2 regions of the Calidifontibacter indicus genome follow, and region 1 is predicted to be linked to the other one. Evidence: riboswitches for the same ligand, from Rfam matches in the RefSeq annotation. Region 1 holds a riboswitch; the other holds the start of a gene.
What was found. A riboswitch is a leader RNA that binds a small molecule or an ion and turns the genes downstream of it on or off. The one in region 1 is predicted to bind S-adenosylmethionine.

Region 1 (7,605 bases):
GTGCTCGATCAGTTCGGCGTACGGCTCGATCGGGTTCGTGACGTTCGCCGAGAACAACGGGTCGCCGTAGCGAGCGGCAAGGTCGACCGACTCGCGGCTGGTCGCGCTGCCGTGCCAGATGCGGATCGGCTGTTGGTACGGCCTGGGCCACACCTCGGCGTCGTTCAGCGGCGGTCTGAACCGGGTCGCCGCACTCACCTTGTCCTGGTGCCAGATCGACCGGAACACCTCGTACGACTCGGCATTGCGATCCCATTGGTCCTCGGGAGTCACCGCGAACAGTTCACGCTGCGCGCTGCCGTTGCCTTTGCCGATGATGAGTTCGAGTCGTCCCTGGCTCAGGTGGTCGAGCGTGGCGTAGTCCTCGTAGGCCCGCACCGGGTCGAGCAAGCTGAGCGTCGTCACCGCGGTGAACAGCCGGATGCGGCTCGTGCGTGCGGCGAGGTGCGCGAGCACCACCGTCGGGGCGGAGGAGATGAACGGTCGCTCGTGCCGTTCGCCGACCCCGAAACCGTCGAGGCCGATCGACTCGGCGTGCTCGGCGGCGCGCACCACCTGCTCGAACCGCTCATGGGTGGAGATCTGTGCACCGGTGACGGGGTCGGGCGCGTGGATGATCAGGCTGATCGCGATGGTTCTCATCCGGCGGCCCTCGCCAGGTGGTCGCTTTCGGGCAGCCGCTCGCCGGCGGTCACCGCGATCGGCAGCCGGTTCTCCAGCGGCGGGTAGGGGCAGGTCGCGTGCGGGGTGTAAGCGCACGGCAGGTTGACCGCCCGGTTGAAATCGAGCACCACCTCACCGCCGTCCGGCGCCGGCACCGCGATCGAACGAACTGCCGGATGCGTTGTCACACCTGCGGTTTCGTCGCTGAACAGCACCAGCAGGTCGCCGTCCCGGTGGCCGGGGAAGGCGGTCAGGGACAGCCGGCGTCCGGCGATTTCGAAGGTGATCTCGCCGACCGCGTCGTAGACGTGTTCCAGACCTTCGACGGCTGCCCCCACCGTTGTCGGTCGAGGCTTGACGAACGGGGAGTAGTAGCCGGTGACGACCCACTCCGGTGTCGGCTCGAAGGTCGAAGTGCCGGTGAACGAGGTGCGCAGCGCATTGTCGGGGTGACGCGGCCGCAGAATGTCGAAGCCGCCGCGCTTGGCCACCTCGAGGGCCACGTCGCCGCTACGAACGGTCACTCCGCCACGTTCGGGGAGCACCCCGAAGTCGTGGTGGCCGGTGATCGGGCGGTCGTCGAGTTCGAGTCTCTCATCGGGGTCGAGGTCAACGCTGACCCCAGCGGCGGTGCTGCGCCAGACGCCCGGCGCATCGGGGAAACGGGTGGGTTCGGGCCCGAGGAAGTTGAGGCTGGTGACTGCCAGGAATCCGTGTGGCGCAGCGAGATTCGCCTCGTGCCCGGCGTGCCAGTCGGTCCAGTCCTGGATGAAGGTACTCATGGGTGTCGTCTCCTGCTCATCCCCGTCAGAACGACGGGGAAGGGTTGATCTCGGACTTGGCGATGACGGAGTCGGCAACGTTCCACTTGGCGAACAACTTCGCGTAGGTGCCGTCCTTGATAAGGCTGTTCACCGCTGCGTTGAGCGCGGGTGCGAGGGGTGAACCCTTCGCCGTGACGAATCCGACCTTGGTGTGGGCGACCTCCCCGAGGTAGCGGGTGCCGGGGATCTTCGTGATCAGCACCTTCAGGCTGAGGGTGGGGCCGAAGTAGACGTCGACCTTGCCGTTCTGCAGGCCGAGGTAGATCGGTGCGGTGTCGGCGAAGTACTGCACCGTGTAGGGCTGCTTGCCCGCCTTGGCGCACTCCGCCTTGTTCGACTCGAGCAGCTTCTGGAAGGTCGTGCCGGGGGACGTGGCCACCTTGAGACCGCAGACGTCCAGGAGCGACTTCACCGAGTCGACCTTGACGTCCTTGCTGCCGACGAACGACTGACCGTCGACGAGGTAGGTGGCGAAGTCGACGACCTTCAGGCGGTCCTTGGTGACTCCGAAGTTGGCCTGTCCCACCTGGTACTTCCCGCTCTGCACACCGGGCACGATCGTCTGGAAGGTGCCGGTCTGGGGCTTGAAGGTGATGCCGAGCTTGCCCGCGACGGCGGCACGGATGTCGAGGTCGAGCCCGACCTCCTTGCCGTCCTGCACCCCGGCGTGCGGCAGACCGGACGTGCCGGTCACCTGGGTGACACCGAGCAGAATCTGGTTGCTGTCCTTGACCGACTGCGGCAGGAGAGCACGTGCCGCGGCGTCGGTCTGCACGCCGGTCACTGCGGCGGACGCTGAGGAGGATCCCGTCGACCCTCCTGCGGGGGTGGTGCTGGCGGCGTCCGAGCTGCCGCCGCACGCGCTCAGGGTGAGCGCGGTGGCGATGGCGGCGGCGGTGAGGCCGGGGGTGACGCCGGCGGACCGGCGAGTGACCGGGGAGTTGTCGGTGGTGTTGCGGGTGATGTTCATGGTGGTTCTCCTTGGCTGGTGGGTGTCACAGGACCGCGGCGACGAAGGCGCGGGCACGGTCGTTGGCGGAGTGGTCGAGGACCTCGTCGGGGGCACCGATCGCGGCCACCCGGCCCTCGTCGATGAAGACGAGCTGATCGGCGACCTCTCGGGCGAAGCCGATCTCGTGGGTGACGATGGCCATCGTGATGCCGGTGGTCGCGAGCTCCTTGATGACCGCGAGCACCTCCCCGACGAGTTCGGGGTCGAGCGCGCTGGTGGGTTCGTCGAACAGGATCAGCGCCGGGTCGGTGGCCAGTGCCCGGGCGATGGCCACCCGTTGTTGCTGCCCGCCGGAAAGGTGTGCCGGATAGGCGCCGTCGCGGCCCTCGAGGCCGACTCGGGCGAGCAATCGGGTCGCGGTGGCACGCGCAGTGGTGCTCGGGATGCCCGCGGCGAGCTGCCCTTCCATGATGTTCTGCGCGGCGGTGCGGTGACCGAACAGGTTGAACTGTTGGAACACCATTCCGATCCGGGCGCGTTGCCGGGCGATCTCCCGCGGCGAACGTTCTCGCAGCCGGTCGCCGTCGACGCGATAACCGATGACCTCACCGCCGACCTCGACGTAGCCCGCATCGGGACGCTCGAGGTGGTTGATGCACCGCAGCAGCGTCGACTTGCCCGACCCGGACGGGCCGATGATCGCGGTGACGCTGCCGGCCGGAAGGTCGAGGTCGATGCCGCGCAGCACCTCCCGTCCGCCGTACGTCTTGTGCAGGTTGCGGATTCGCACGCCGGCGCTCATGCCGCACCGCCCTTCGCCGAGGTGTGGACGCGGTGTGGGAACAACCGCAGGTTCGCGCGCCACAGGGACACCAACCCGCTGCCGCCCCCGGAGCGTCGGCCGCGGGTGAAGTGGCGCTCGAGCAGGAACTGGCCGACGGACAGCACGGAGGTGAGCACGAGGTACCACAGGGTCGCCACGAGCAGCAGCGGGATGACCTGGAAGTTGTCGTTGTAGATCAGCTCGGCGGCGCCGAGCAGGTCTTGGACGGCGATGACACTGACCAGCGAGGTGGCCTTCAGCATGCCGATCAGCAAGTTGCCCGACGCGGGGATGATCGCCGGCATCGCCTGCGGCAGCACGACCCGCCGGAAGGTGCGCCAACGGGAGAGTCCGAGTGACTGGGCAGCCTCGGTCTGTCCCTTGTCGACAGACAACAGACCGCCGCGCACGATCTCGGCGGCGAAGGCGCCGACGTCGATGGTGAGGGCCACGTATGCCGCGACGATCGCCGAGAACAGGTGTGCGGTCTGCACCGAGGCGAATTCCGGTCCGAACGGGATGCCGATCGACAGCCGCGGATAAAGCGAGGCGATCTCGAACCAGAACAACAGTTGCACCAGGGGCGGCACCGAGCGCACCAGCCAGACGAATCCGAAGCTCGCCGAGCTCAACACCGGGTTGTCGGACAACCGCAGGATGGCGACGGCGATGCCGAGCACGTATCCGCTGACCATCACCGCGGCGGTGAGCCAGATGGTGAGCACGAGCCCGTCGAGGATGGCCTTGCTGAAGAGGTGTTCGCCGACGATGTGCCATTGGAAGCGTGGGTTGGTGAACAGGGTGTTCACCAGCATCGCCAACAGCACCGCGGCGACACCGGCCGACGCCCAGCGCAGCGGACGGCGGCGCCCGAGCAGCGGGGCGCCGGCGAGATCGGCGGTCAGATCGGCGACGAGACCAGCGGCAAGTTCGCTTGCGGGAGCGGGGGATTGATCACCCTTGCTGACGTCGGGAGCGGGGCGGATCGCCGGCCCGCTCCGTGTCGCCGACCCTTGGTCGACGGTGAGTTGGGACATGGGTATTCCTCACGTTGATCGGGCGGGCGTCGTCAGCCCACGGCCGGCGCCTGCCGGGTGGGGTCTGTCGAGCCGTCGCGCTTATGGATCGCGCGGTTTCGCGACCCATCGGGTGGTCACCTGGAGCACCCCACCGCGGGAGGAGGGTTGCTGGGCAGCAAGCCAGGGCTTGTCACTGCCGCTCATCACCTGAGAGCTGGAACATAACCAGATGTTCTGGATTCCACAAGTTAACAGCATGCTCTATCTAAATGGTGGGATTTATTTCGCGTCGGCACCGTTTATCGTGGGCACCTCGGGCAACCATGCAGTGGGGGCGACACCGGGCGAGTGGCGGGACAACAGGAGGACATCCGTGCAGATCACGGCGCGCAGCGACTATGCGGTGCGGGCGGCGCTCGAGCTGGCGATCGCCTACCCGGAGCGGTTGACGATCGACCGCATCGTCAGCGAGCAGGATCTGCCCCGAAAGTTCGTCGAGGCCATCCTGAGTCAACTGCGACGCAGCGGCATCGTGGTGACCCAGCGTGGGTGTGCCGGCGGTTACGGGCTCGCACGATCGCCGAAGGAGATCACGATCGGCGACATCATCCGCAGTGTCGACGGCCCCCTCGCCGAGATCCACGGGGTGCGGCCGCACGAACTGAGTTACGAGGGCGTCGCCGAGCATGTTCCGGCGCTCTGGGTGGCGCTGCGGTCGAGCATGCGCGCAGTGCTCGACGTGGTCACTCTGCAGCAGTTGCTCGGCGGGAAGTTCCCTGCGTCGGTGCGGCGTCTCGGCGACGCCGATGACGCCTGGTTGCCTCGCTGACCCACCACTTCAATCCCTACTTTTGAGATAGGCATTAGACAAGACGGCGGTTCGTCGTCTAGCTTCGGCATCGGTCACGAGTGACAGCGTCAAGCCCTGGCTGGCTGTCCGGCAACCCTCCCTCGCGGCGGGGTGCTCCAGGTGATGACCCGGCGACGCCACCCGGCGTCGCAAGCGCGAATACCCTTTGCCGGCAAGGCTTTACGCCCTGAAGGCATCTCTTTCGCGACCTCGCATCTGACGAAAAGGTGATGCCGATGTCGGCCGAACAGTCAATTCATCTCGCCGTGGCGCTCGATGGCGCCGGATGGCACCCGGGCGCCTGGCGCTCCACACCCACACTCGCCGGTGGGCTCTTCGACCCTGGTTACTGGACCGACCTCGCCCAGGAGGCCGAGCGCGGGATGCTCGATCTGGTGACCTTCGAGGATCGCTTCGCACCCACCGACCCGGCGGACGGCGACCGCGACGATGTCGTCGTCGGCGCCCTCGATGCTGCGCTGGTCGCGTCCCGGGTTGCCACCCGCACCGAGCGCATCGGCCTGGTGCCGACGGTGCTCGCTCAGCACACCGAACCGTTCCACGTCTCGACCTCGATCGCCACGCTCGACTTCGTGAGCAACGGCCGGGCCGGCGTGCGACTGCGCGGCAGCTGGGACCCGCGGGAGTACGAGAACGTCGGCCGGCGTCCGGCACCGTCCGCCGAGCGACCCACGGGCGAACAGGTGCGCAGCCTGTTCGGTGAGGTCGCCGACCACATCGAGGTCTCGCGCCGGCTCTGGGACAGCTGGGAGGACGACGCCGAGATCCGGGATGTGGAGACCGGGCGCTTCATCGATCGGGATCGACTGCACTACATCGATTTCGAAGGTCCGGAGTACTCCGTGCGCGGCCCCTCGATCACTCCGCGGCCACCGCAGGGTCAACCGCCCGTGGTGGTGCTCGCGCACCAGGACGACGGCTACCGGCTGGCCGCACGCAGCGCCGACGTCGCTCTGGTGACACCGTCGGACGCGGCCGACGCCCGGCGCATCGCCGGGGTGGTGCGCGGGGAGGCAACGGCGGCCGGGCGCGCCGAACGCGAGGTGCGCGTGCTCGCCGACCTGGTCGTGGTGCTCGATGCGTCGACCTCGGCCGCCGAGGATCGCCTCGGCCGTCTCAACCGACTCGCGGGACGCGAATTCACCAGTGACGCAACTGTTTTCGTCGGCACTGCGGACAACCTCGCGGAGTTGATCCTCGACTGGACCGAGCACGGTGTCGATGGCTTCCGGCTGCGCCCGGCGGTGCACGGACACGACCTGCAGCAGGTCACCCGCACGCTCGTGCCCGCACTGCAGGACGCCGGCGCCTTTCGTCGTGACTACCGATCGACCACCCTGCGCGGCCACCTCGGACTCGACCGGCCGACCAGCCGCTACGCCGCGGCCTGAAAGGACAGGCAATGACCAAGCAACGCAAGCAGATCCGGCTCGGTGCGCACTTCCCGGGTGTCAACAACACCACCGTGTGGAGCGATCCGGAGGCGGGTAGTCAGATCTCGTTCGAGTCGTTCCGGAGGTTCGCACAGACCGCCGAACGCGGCAGGTTCGACTTCCTGTTTCTCGCCGAGGGGCTGCGTCTGCGCGAGCACCAGGGCAGGATTCACGACCTCGACGTCGTCGGCCGGCCCGACACCTTCACGGTGCTGGCGGCGCTCGCCGGGGTGACCGAACACATCGGACTCGCCGGCACGATCAACTCCACCTTCAACGAGCCCTACGACCTCGCCCGCAAGTTCGCCACCCTCGACCACCTGTCGGCCGGCAGGGCGGCATGGAATGTCGTCACGTCGTCGGATGCGTTCACCGGGGAGAACTTCCGGCGCGGGGGATACCTCGATCCGTCCGATCGCTACACCCGCGCGGCGGCGACCGTGGGCGCCGCGCGGCGGTTGTGGGACTCCTGGCTCGACGGTGACCTCATCGCCGACGCGCAGGAGGGAAGGTTCGTCGCCGACCCGCATGCGGGGGCGTATGCCTACCACGACAGGTTCTTCGACATCCGCGGGCGCTTCAACGTGCCGCGGTCGCCGCAGGGGCGACCGGTGATTCTGCAAGCAGGGGACTCGCCGGAGGGCCGTGACTTCGCGGCCGCCAACGCCGACGCCATCTTCACGAGGCACTCGACGCTCGAGGCGGGGCAGGAGTTCTACCGCGACGTGAAGCGGCGCCTGGGCCAATTCGGCCGGACCCCGGAGGAATTGCTGATCCTGCCCGGTGTCACCTTCGTCGTCGGTGACACCGACGAGGAAGCGCAGGAACAGGCACGCGTGATCCGGCGGCAGCAGGTCAGCGGTCGCACCGCGATCAACTTCCTGGAGCAGGTATGGAACCGCGACCTGTCCGCGTACGACCCCGACGGCCCGTTGCCCGACGTCGACCCGGTCGTCGGAACCGAACTGCTCACGCAGGGGCGGGCCAGCGTGCGCCGGGACGACGCGCTGCAGGTCGCGC
Region 2 (7,605 bases), 300 kb from region 1:
TGCACGCCGGGGTCTGGGACAAGAACGCCAAGGGCAGCCACGAGATCCGCGGTCGCCGCCTCGGCATCGTCGGTTACGGCAACATCGGCAGCCAGTTGTCGGTCGTGGCCGAGATGCTCGGCCTGCAGGTCTACTTCTACGACACCGACGACAAGCTGGCACTCGGCAACGCCAAGCGCTGCGACTCGCTGGACGAACTGCTGGAGATCGCCGAGGTCGTCACGCTGCACGTCGACGGTCGCGACGGCAATGCGGGCTTCTTCGGTGCCGAGCAGTTCGCCAAGATGCGGCCGCGGTCACTGTTCCTCAACCTGTCCCGCGGCTTCGTGGTCGACTACGACGCGCTGCGCGAGCAGTTGCAGGCCGGTCACATCGCCGGCGCATCGGTCGACGTCTTCCCGGTCGAGCCGAAGGCGCGAGGCGACCGGTTCGAGTCGCCGCTGCAGGGCATCCCCAACGTCGTGCTCACCCCGCACATCGGCGGTTCGACCGAGGAAGCCCAGGAGGACATCGGCCGGTTCGTGGCGACCAAGCTGCGCGACTTCGTCGAGCGCGGCACGACGACGCTCAACGTCAACCTGCCGGCGCTCACCCTCGAGGGGCACCCGGGCGACCGCCGCATCCTGCACTTCCACCAAAACACCCCCGGTGTGCTGGCCACCGTCAACGGCATCCTCGCCGGAGCCGGCGTCAACATCGAGGGCCAGTTGCTCGGCACGCTGGGCCACACCGGATATGTGGTCACCGACGTCCGTGACCTGCCAGAGGCCGCCGTCGCGGAACTGCGCGCGCTGCCGGAGACCATCCGACTGCGGGTGATCTGACACCGATCCGACGCGGATCCGACACCGATCCGGCCTCGGCCCGACACCCATCCCGCATCTGGGCAAATCGGTGGGAACCGATCGGGCCGCAGCGGGGTCGGAGGAACGAACATGCGACGGAAGGTACGGGCCCACTTCATACCGACCGGAGCGATTCGAGCCGCAACCGAAGCGATGCACCACGTCATGCCGTCGTTAGGATGCGCACCGATACAGGAACGCCGGGCGTGTTGCACGGGGGAACACGAAATTCAGGAGGAAACCACATGAACACCATGCGTCAGCGCACTCTTGCCGCGGCGGTCGTCGCCGTCGCGACGCTCGGTCTGACCGGCTGCCAGGACAGCGCACCGCCGGTCGCCAAGAGCACCGCCAGCAGCACCTCAAGCACCGACGGTGGTTCGAGCAGCGCATCGAGCTCCACCAGCTCCGACACCCCGAGCCCCACCGAGTCGAGCTCGTCGTCGAGCGAGTCGAGCACTAGCTCGTCCTCGTCGACCGGCGGCGCGGTCACCCAGAGTTCGCAGGCGGGGGCCTGCAACAACACCAGCTCCTACTTCATCGTCAAGGGCGGCAACACCAAGGTTGCGAAGTACGGCGCTACCCAGTCGGTGCAGGGTGACACCGGCAACGCGACGCTCGACCTCACGGTCTCCAAGGGCGAGGCCAAGGACGGTGGTTCGGACTACCCGTACGACGCCGACACCCAGGCTCTGGTCTTCGACGTGAAGTTCAAGCGCACCAGCTCGGACGGCTTCTACGTCGCGACCCCGCTGGCGTTCTCGCTCGTCGACGAGAGCGGCCGCAACTGCGCCCGCGCGTCGAGCGGCTCGAACAACGTGGTGCTCGGTAAGGACATGATCGATGTCGAGTCGATCAACGACGACAAGACCGAGTACGGCGGCAAGGTCGTCTTCGTGGTGCCGAAGAACAAGGACTACAGCAAGTACACCTTCCTGTGGAACGGCGACTACAAGGGCGGCACCGAGGCCGGCTACGGCTGGCAGGGCTGACGCCCGATCGTCCACGGACCGGAATGATCGGCCCGCTCCCGTCGTTCGGGAGTGTGGCCGATCATTCGTGTGTCGGCCATGAACTCGCGGCTGAATCCGCGAGTTGACCCCGTGACCTGCCCCAGGAGGCGGCCATAACCACCGAACCCACCACCGCACCCACAGGTCCCGTGCTCTCCGCGGGTGATGAGGAGCGCCGCCGCGGCCTGCGCCGGATGCGCGCCGTGGCGTTGGGGCTGCTCGTCTTCGCGGCGGTCGTCTTCGTGGTCACCCACGGGCGGGACGGCGTGTGGGGCTATGTGAACGCGGCCTCCGAGGCCGCGATGGTCGGTGCCGTCGCCGACTGGTTCGCCGTGACCGCGTTGTTCCGGCACCCGCTCGGGCTCCCGATCCCGCACACCGCGATCATCCCCAAGCGCAAGGACTCCATCGCGACCAGCCTGGAGGACTTCGTCACCGAGAACTTCCTCACCGAGGAGAACGTGCGCACCCGGCTCGACAGCGCACAGGTGCCCCGGCGGCTCGGGGTGTGGTTGCAGCAGCCGGGCAACGCCGAGCGGGTGGTCGCCGAGGCGTCCCCGGCCCTGGCCAAGGCCGTCGCGTCGATCAAGGACGACGAGGTGCGGCACCTGCTCGACAGCATCCTGTTGCCCCGTCTCGGCCGCGAACCGGTGGGCCCGCTCGCCGGTCACCTGCTCGAAGGCATCGTCGAGGACGGTTCCCATCGCGGACTGGTCGACATCGGGGTGCGCGAACTGCACGACTGGGCGCTGGCCAACGAGGCGACGATCACGGCGCTGCTCGGGCAGCGGGCGCCGTGGTGGTCGCCGAAGTGGCTCGACGACACCGTGACCGCGCGGGTGCACGTCGAGATCGTGAAGTGGCTCGCCGATGTGCGCGACAACCCGCACCACTCGGCCCGCGTCGCGCTCGACAACCTGCTCGCCACGCTGGCCGACGACCTGCAGCACGACGATGACACGATCGCCAAGGCCGAGGCGCTCAAGGAGCGCTTCCTCACCCACCCGTCCGTCGGCAACTCGTTGGTGTCGCTGTGGGGTTCGGTGCGACGGGCCGTCATCGACGCCCTCGACGATCCGGACGGTGAACTGCGCGCCCGCTTGGTGGTGGCGCTGCGCGACCTCGGCGCCCGCGTCGAGAGCGACGACGAACTGCGCGCCTCGCTCGACCGCCGCCTGGGGGAGACCGTCGGCTACGTCGTGCGCACCTACGGCCGGGAACTGTCGACGGTCATCTCGCAGACCATCGACCGGTGGGACGGCAACGAGGCCGCCCAGCGGATCGAGTTGCACGTCGGACGCGACCTTCAGTTCATTCGCATCAACGGCACGATCGTCGGCGGCCTCGTCGGCCTGCTCATCTACAGCCTGAGTCAGCTGCTCTAGGGGTCGGAAGTTTGTTTGCGAGGGGTGGGGGCCGGGCGGAGGCCCCGGAGCCGCGAGATTACTTCGCCGCGATGAAGCCCAGGTCGAGGTCGGCGAGGATGTCGTCGATGTGCTCGATGCCGACGGCCAGTCGCACCAGGCCGGGCGTGACGCCGGCGGCGAGACGGTCCTCGTCGCTGCCCTGGCTGTGCGTGGTCGAGGCCGGGTGGATCACCAGCGAGCGCACGTCACCGATGTTCGCGACGTGCGAGTGCAACTGCAGCGCCTCGACGAACTTCTTGCCCGCCTCCACGCCGCCCTTGATCTCGAACGAGACGACCGCGCCCGACCCCTGCGGCGTGTACTTCTGCGCCAGGTCGTAGTACTCGTTGTCCGGCAGCGACGCCCACACCACGCGCTCCACCTGGTCGTGCCCGAGGAGGTAGTCGGCGACCTTGCGGGTGTTCTCCAGGTGGCGTTCGATCCGCAGGCTCAGGGTCTCGATGCCCTGGGCGATGAGGAACGCGTTGAACGGCGAAACCGACGCACCGAGGTCGCGCAGCAACTGCACGCGGGCCTTGAGGATGAACGCGAGGTTGGCGCCGAGCGGGCTGCCGACACCGAGGTCGCGGGCGTAGACGAGACCGTGGTAGCTCTCCTCCGGGGTGTTGTAGTTGGGGAAGCGCTCCGGGTCCTTGCCGAAGTCGAAGTTGCCGGAGTCGACGATGACGCCGGCGATCGAGGTGCCGTGACCGCCGAGGTACTTGGTGGCGGAGTGCACGACGATGTCGGCGCCGTGCTCGATCGGGCGCAGCACGTACGGCGTGGCGATCGTGTTGTCGACGACCAGCGGCACGCCGGCCTCGTGGGCCACCTTCGCGATCGCCTCGATGTCGAGGATCTCCGCCTTCGGGTTCGACACGGTCTCGGCGAAGAACAGCTTGGTGTTCGGGCGCACCGCGGCACGCCACTGCTCGGGGTCCTTCGCATCGTCGACGAAGGTCACGTCGATGCCGTACTTCGGCAGCGTGAACTTCAGCAGGTTGAACGTGCCGCCGTAGAGCGCCGGGCTGGCCACGATGTGCGACCCGGCCTCGGCGATGTTGAGGATCGCGAGGGTCTCGGCGGCCTGACCGGACGCCACCAGCAGGGCGCCCACACCGCCTTCGAGGCTGGCGATGCGCTGCTCGACGGCGTCGGTCGTCGGGTTCATCAAACGCGTGTAGATGTTGCCGAACTCGCTCAGCGCGAAGAGGTTCTTCGCGTGCTCGGTGTCCTTGAAGACGTACGAGGTGGTCTGGTAGATCGGCAGCGCGCGGGCGCCGGTGGTCTCGTCGACCACCTGGCCGGCGTGGATCTGCCGGGTCTCGAACGACCAGCCGGCACGCGGGTCCTGCGGGGTCTGCTCGGCGGTCTGATCGGTGCTCTGCTGTGACTGGGTGGTCTGCTCGTCGCTCACGGGCGTCTCCTCCTGGTGCAAGGGTGCAGGCGGATGACCGCCTGCGGCGGCGCGACCTCTTCGCGTCCGCGCTTGCCGAGATGATCTGCACCTCGGCCAGGTCTTCACCCGGGGCACCCCACCGCGGCGGAGGGTTGCCGGCCAGCGAGCCGGGGCTTCGCGCTGACACTCATGACCTATCGCGATTGTAGGCCGACGACTGTCCGAACCCTGAAGTGTCGTCTCCCCATTCGGACACGCCGATGGGTGCCGGAAATTCGGTTGCGGCACCCGCCGGCCGGTGGGCACCCTGGAGCCACACCGCACGCTCCGCGACGAAGGGGCGTGCCCGTTCGAAGGAGGAGACCGATGACTGTCGCCGTCCTGCGCGCCTGCCGCGCCCAGCGCTTCACCACCCTTCCTCGAACGGAGAACCCGTCGTGTCGAACGACCCGCTCAACCTCACCCCGACCGTCCACGCACTCGAACTGCCGGACTTCCTGACCCCGAACGACCTGGACGAAGGTCAGCGCTGGTCGACCTGGAGCAGCATCGAGCGCCTGCAACGCGGCCCGCAGCCGCGCCCCGACTGGGTCGTGACCCAGGACGAATCCATCGACACCGAACTCGGTGTGCTGAAGACCGGCAAGGAAGCCGACGTCTTCGTCATCGAGCGCGCCGCCCTGCCGACAGCCGGCGGCGCACCGGTCAAACGGGCGGTGATGGCCGCCAAGCGCTACCGCGACGCCGAGCACCGCTCGTTCCGTCGCCACGCCGGCTACACCGAAGGCCGCCGGATCAAGGACTCCCGCGAGGCCCGCGCGGTCGCGACGAAGACCCGGTTCGGCCGTCAGGTCGCCACCGGGGTCTGGGCCCAGGCCGAATGGTCGGCACTCGTCGACCTCTGGACCAGCGGCGTGCCCGTGCCCTACCCGGTGCAGATCGACGACCGCGAGATCCTGATGGAGCTCGTCGTCGACGCCGACGGCTCGCCGGCGCCCCGACTCGCGGCCACGCGTCCGTCGCGTGATCAACTCACGCAGTGGTACGACCAGCTGAGATCGGCGCTGATCGTGCTGTGCGGCAAGGGAATCGTGCACGGTGACCTGTCGGCCTACAACATCCTTGCCGGACGCGACGGCATCGTGCTCATCGATCTGCCCCAAGTGCTCGACCTCATCGCCAACCCCAACGGCACCGACTTCCTGCACCGCGACTGCGTCAACGTGTGCACCTGGTTCAGTTCGAAGGGGCTGGAGCGTGACGGCGACGAGTTGTTCGCAGAACTGCTGGCGTACGCCTTCTGAGGCGCGGGGTGAGAGACTGGGGCGATTCGTATGACGACCGACCAGAACGCCACGCCCGCAGACCGCCGATCAACTCAACCCGGTCAACCCGGCCAACCCGGTCGATCCCACCGTCGAGGAAGGTCGCGCCGCCCGGCGTCCGCGCAGCGCCGTCCGGCGGGTCTCACCCCGCAGCAGATCGAACACCGCCGTTCGATCGTGCCGACGGTGACCTATCCCGACCTGCCGGTGGTCGCCGCGAAGGACGAGATCGCCGAGGCGATCCGCGACCACCAGGTGGTCGTCATCGCCGGCGAGACCGGCTCGGGCAAGACCACGCAGCTGCCGAAGATCTGCCTCGAACTCGGCCGCGGGGTGAACGGGGTCATCGGCCACACCCAGCCGCGCCGACTCGCCGCCCGCTCGGTCGCCGAGCGGATCGCCGAAGAACTCGACACCCCGCTCGGCGAGGCCGTCGGCTACCAGGTGCGGTTCACCGACACCTCCAGCGCCGACACCCTCGTGAAGGTGATGACCGACGGCATCCTGCTGTCGGGGCTGCAGCGCGACCGGATGCTCAGTCAGTACGACACCCTGATCATCGACGAGGCCCACGAGCGGTCGCTCAACATCGACTTCATCCTCGGCTACCTCAAGCAGCTGCTGCCGAAGCGCCCCGACCTCAAGGTGATCATCACCTCGGCCACCATCGACCCCGGACGCTTCGCGGAACACTTTGCGACACAGGGCAACCCGGTGCCGATCATCGAGGTCTCCGGGCGCACCTACCCGGTGGAGGTGCGCTACCGGCCGCTGGTGCGCGAGGTGCCCGGCAAGGGCGCCGATGCCGCGCCGACCCTCGTCGACGTCGACCAGGTCGCCGGCATCGTCGATGCCGTCGAAGAACTGTGGAGCGAGCCCGACTCGGACACCGGGCCGAAGGACATCCTGGTGTTCTGCTCGGGGGAGCGGGAGATCCGCGACGCCGTCGACGCGCTCGAAGGCATGAAGCTGCCGAACACCCAGGTGGTGCCGCTGTTCGGCCGGTTGTCGGCCGCGGAACAGCATCGGGTGTTCTCCCGCCACGACGGACGCCGCATCGTCGTCTCCACGAACGTCGCCGAGACCTCGCTCACCGTGCCGGGCATCCGCTACGTCATCGACACCGGCACCGCCCGCATCTCCCGGTACAGCCAGCGCACCAAGGTGCAGCGACTGCCGATCGAACCGATCTCGCAGGCCAGCGCGCGACAGCGTTCGGGGCGATGCGGGCGCCTCGCCGACGGCATCGCCATCCGGCTCTACTCCGAGGACGACTTCGAGCAGCGTCCGGAGTTCACCGACCCGGAGATCCTGCGCACCAACCTGGCATCGGTCATCCTCGCGATGATCTCGCTCGGGCTCGGCGACATCGCCCGGTTCCCGTTCGTTGAGCCGCCGGACAGTCGGCAGGTGGCCGACGGCCTGCGGCTGCTGGAGGAGCTCAACGCCGTCGAGACGGACGGCGCCCGTCGCCGGCTCACCGCCGACGGGCGCGCGATCGCCACCCTGCCGGTCGACCCGCGCCTCGCCCGGATGATCGTCGAGGCCGCGCGCAACGGGTCGCTGCGTGAGGTGCTCCCGATCGTCGCGGCGCTGTCGATCCAGGACCCCCGTGAG

Region 2: linked by a shared signal. The riboswitch ahead of DFJ65_RS12845 (bifunctional o-acetylhomoserine/o-acetylserine sulfhydrylase) and the one ahead of DFJ65_RS14200 (amino acid ABC transporter permease) in region 1 are both predicted to bind S-adenosylmethionine.

What each region holds. Positions count from the first base shown of each region.
Region 1 covers NZ_QTUA01000001.1:2,991,625-2,999,229, reverse strand. The annotation lists gene DFJ65_RS14220 (LLM class flavin-dependent oxidoreductase) at 1-642, opposite strand, end outside; gene DFJ65_RS14215 (DUF1684 domain-containing protein) at 639-1,445, opposite strand; gene DFJ65_RS14210 (transporter substrate-binding domain-containing protein) at 1,471-2,457, opposite strand; gene DFJ65_RS14205 (amino acid ABC transporter ATP-binding protein) at 2,483-3,241, opposite strand; gene DFJ65_RS14200 (amino acid ABC transporter permease) at 3,238-4,299, opposite strand; SAM riboswitch class IV at 4,372-4,489, opposite strand; gene DFJ65_RS14195 (RrF2 family transcriptional regulator) at 4,511-5,110, shown strand; SAM riboswitch class IV at 5,183-5,293, shown strand; gene DFJ65_RS14190 (LLM class flavin-dependent oxidoreductase) at 5,368-6,543, shown strand; gene DFJ65_RS14185 (NtaA/DmoA family FMN-dependent monooxygenase) at 6,555-7,605, shown strand, end outside.
Region 2 covers NZ_QTUA01000001.1:2,694,297-2,701,901, reverse strand. The annotation lists gene serA (phosphoglycerate dehydrogenase) at 1-824, shown strand, start outside; gene DFJ65_RS12855 (DUF4352 domain-containing protein) at 1,091-1,837, shown strand; gene DFJ65_RS12850 (DUF445 domain-containing protein) at 2,008-3,243, shown strand; gene DFJ65_RS12845 (bifunctional o-acetylhomoserine/o-acetylserine sulfhydrylase) at 3,302-4,681, opposite strand; SAM riboswitch class IV at 4,745-4,858, opposite strand; gene DFJ65_RS12840 (serine protein kinase RIO) at 5,101-5,967, shown strand; gene hrpA (ATP-dependent RNA helicase HrpA) at 5,998-7,605, shown strand, end outside.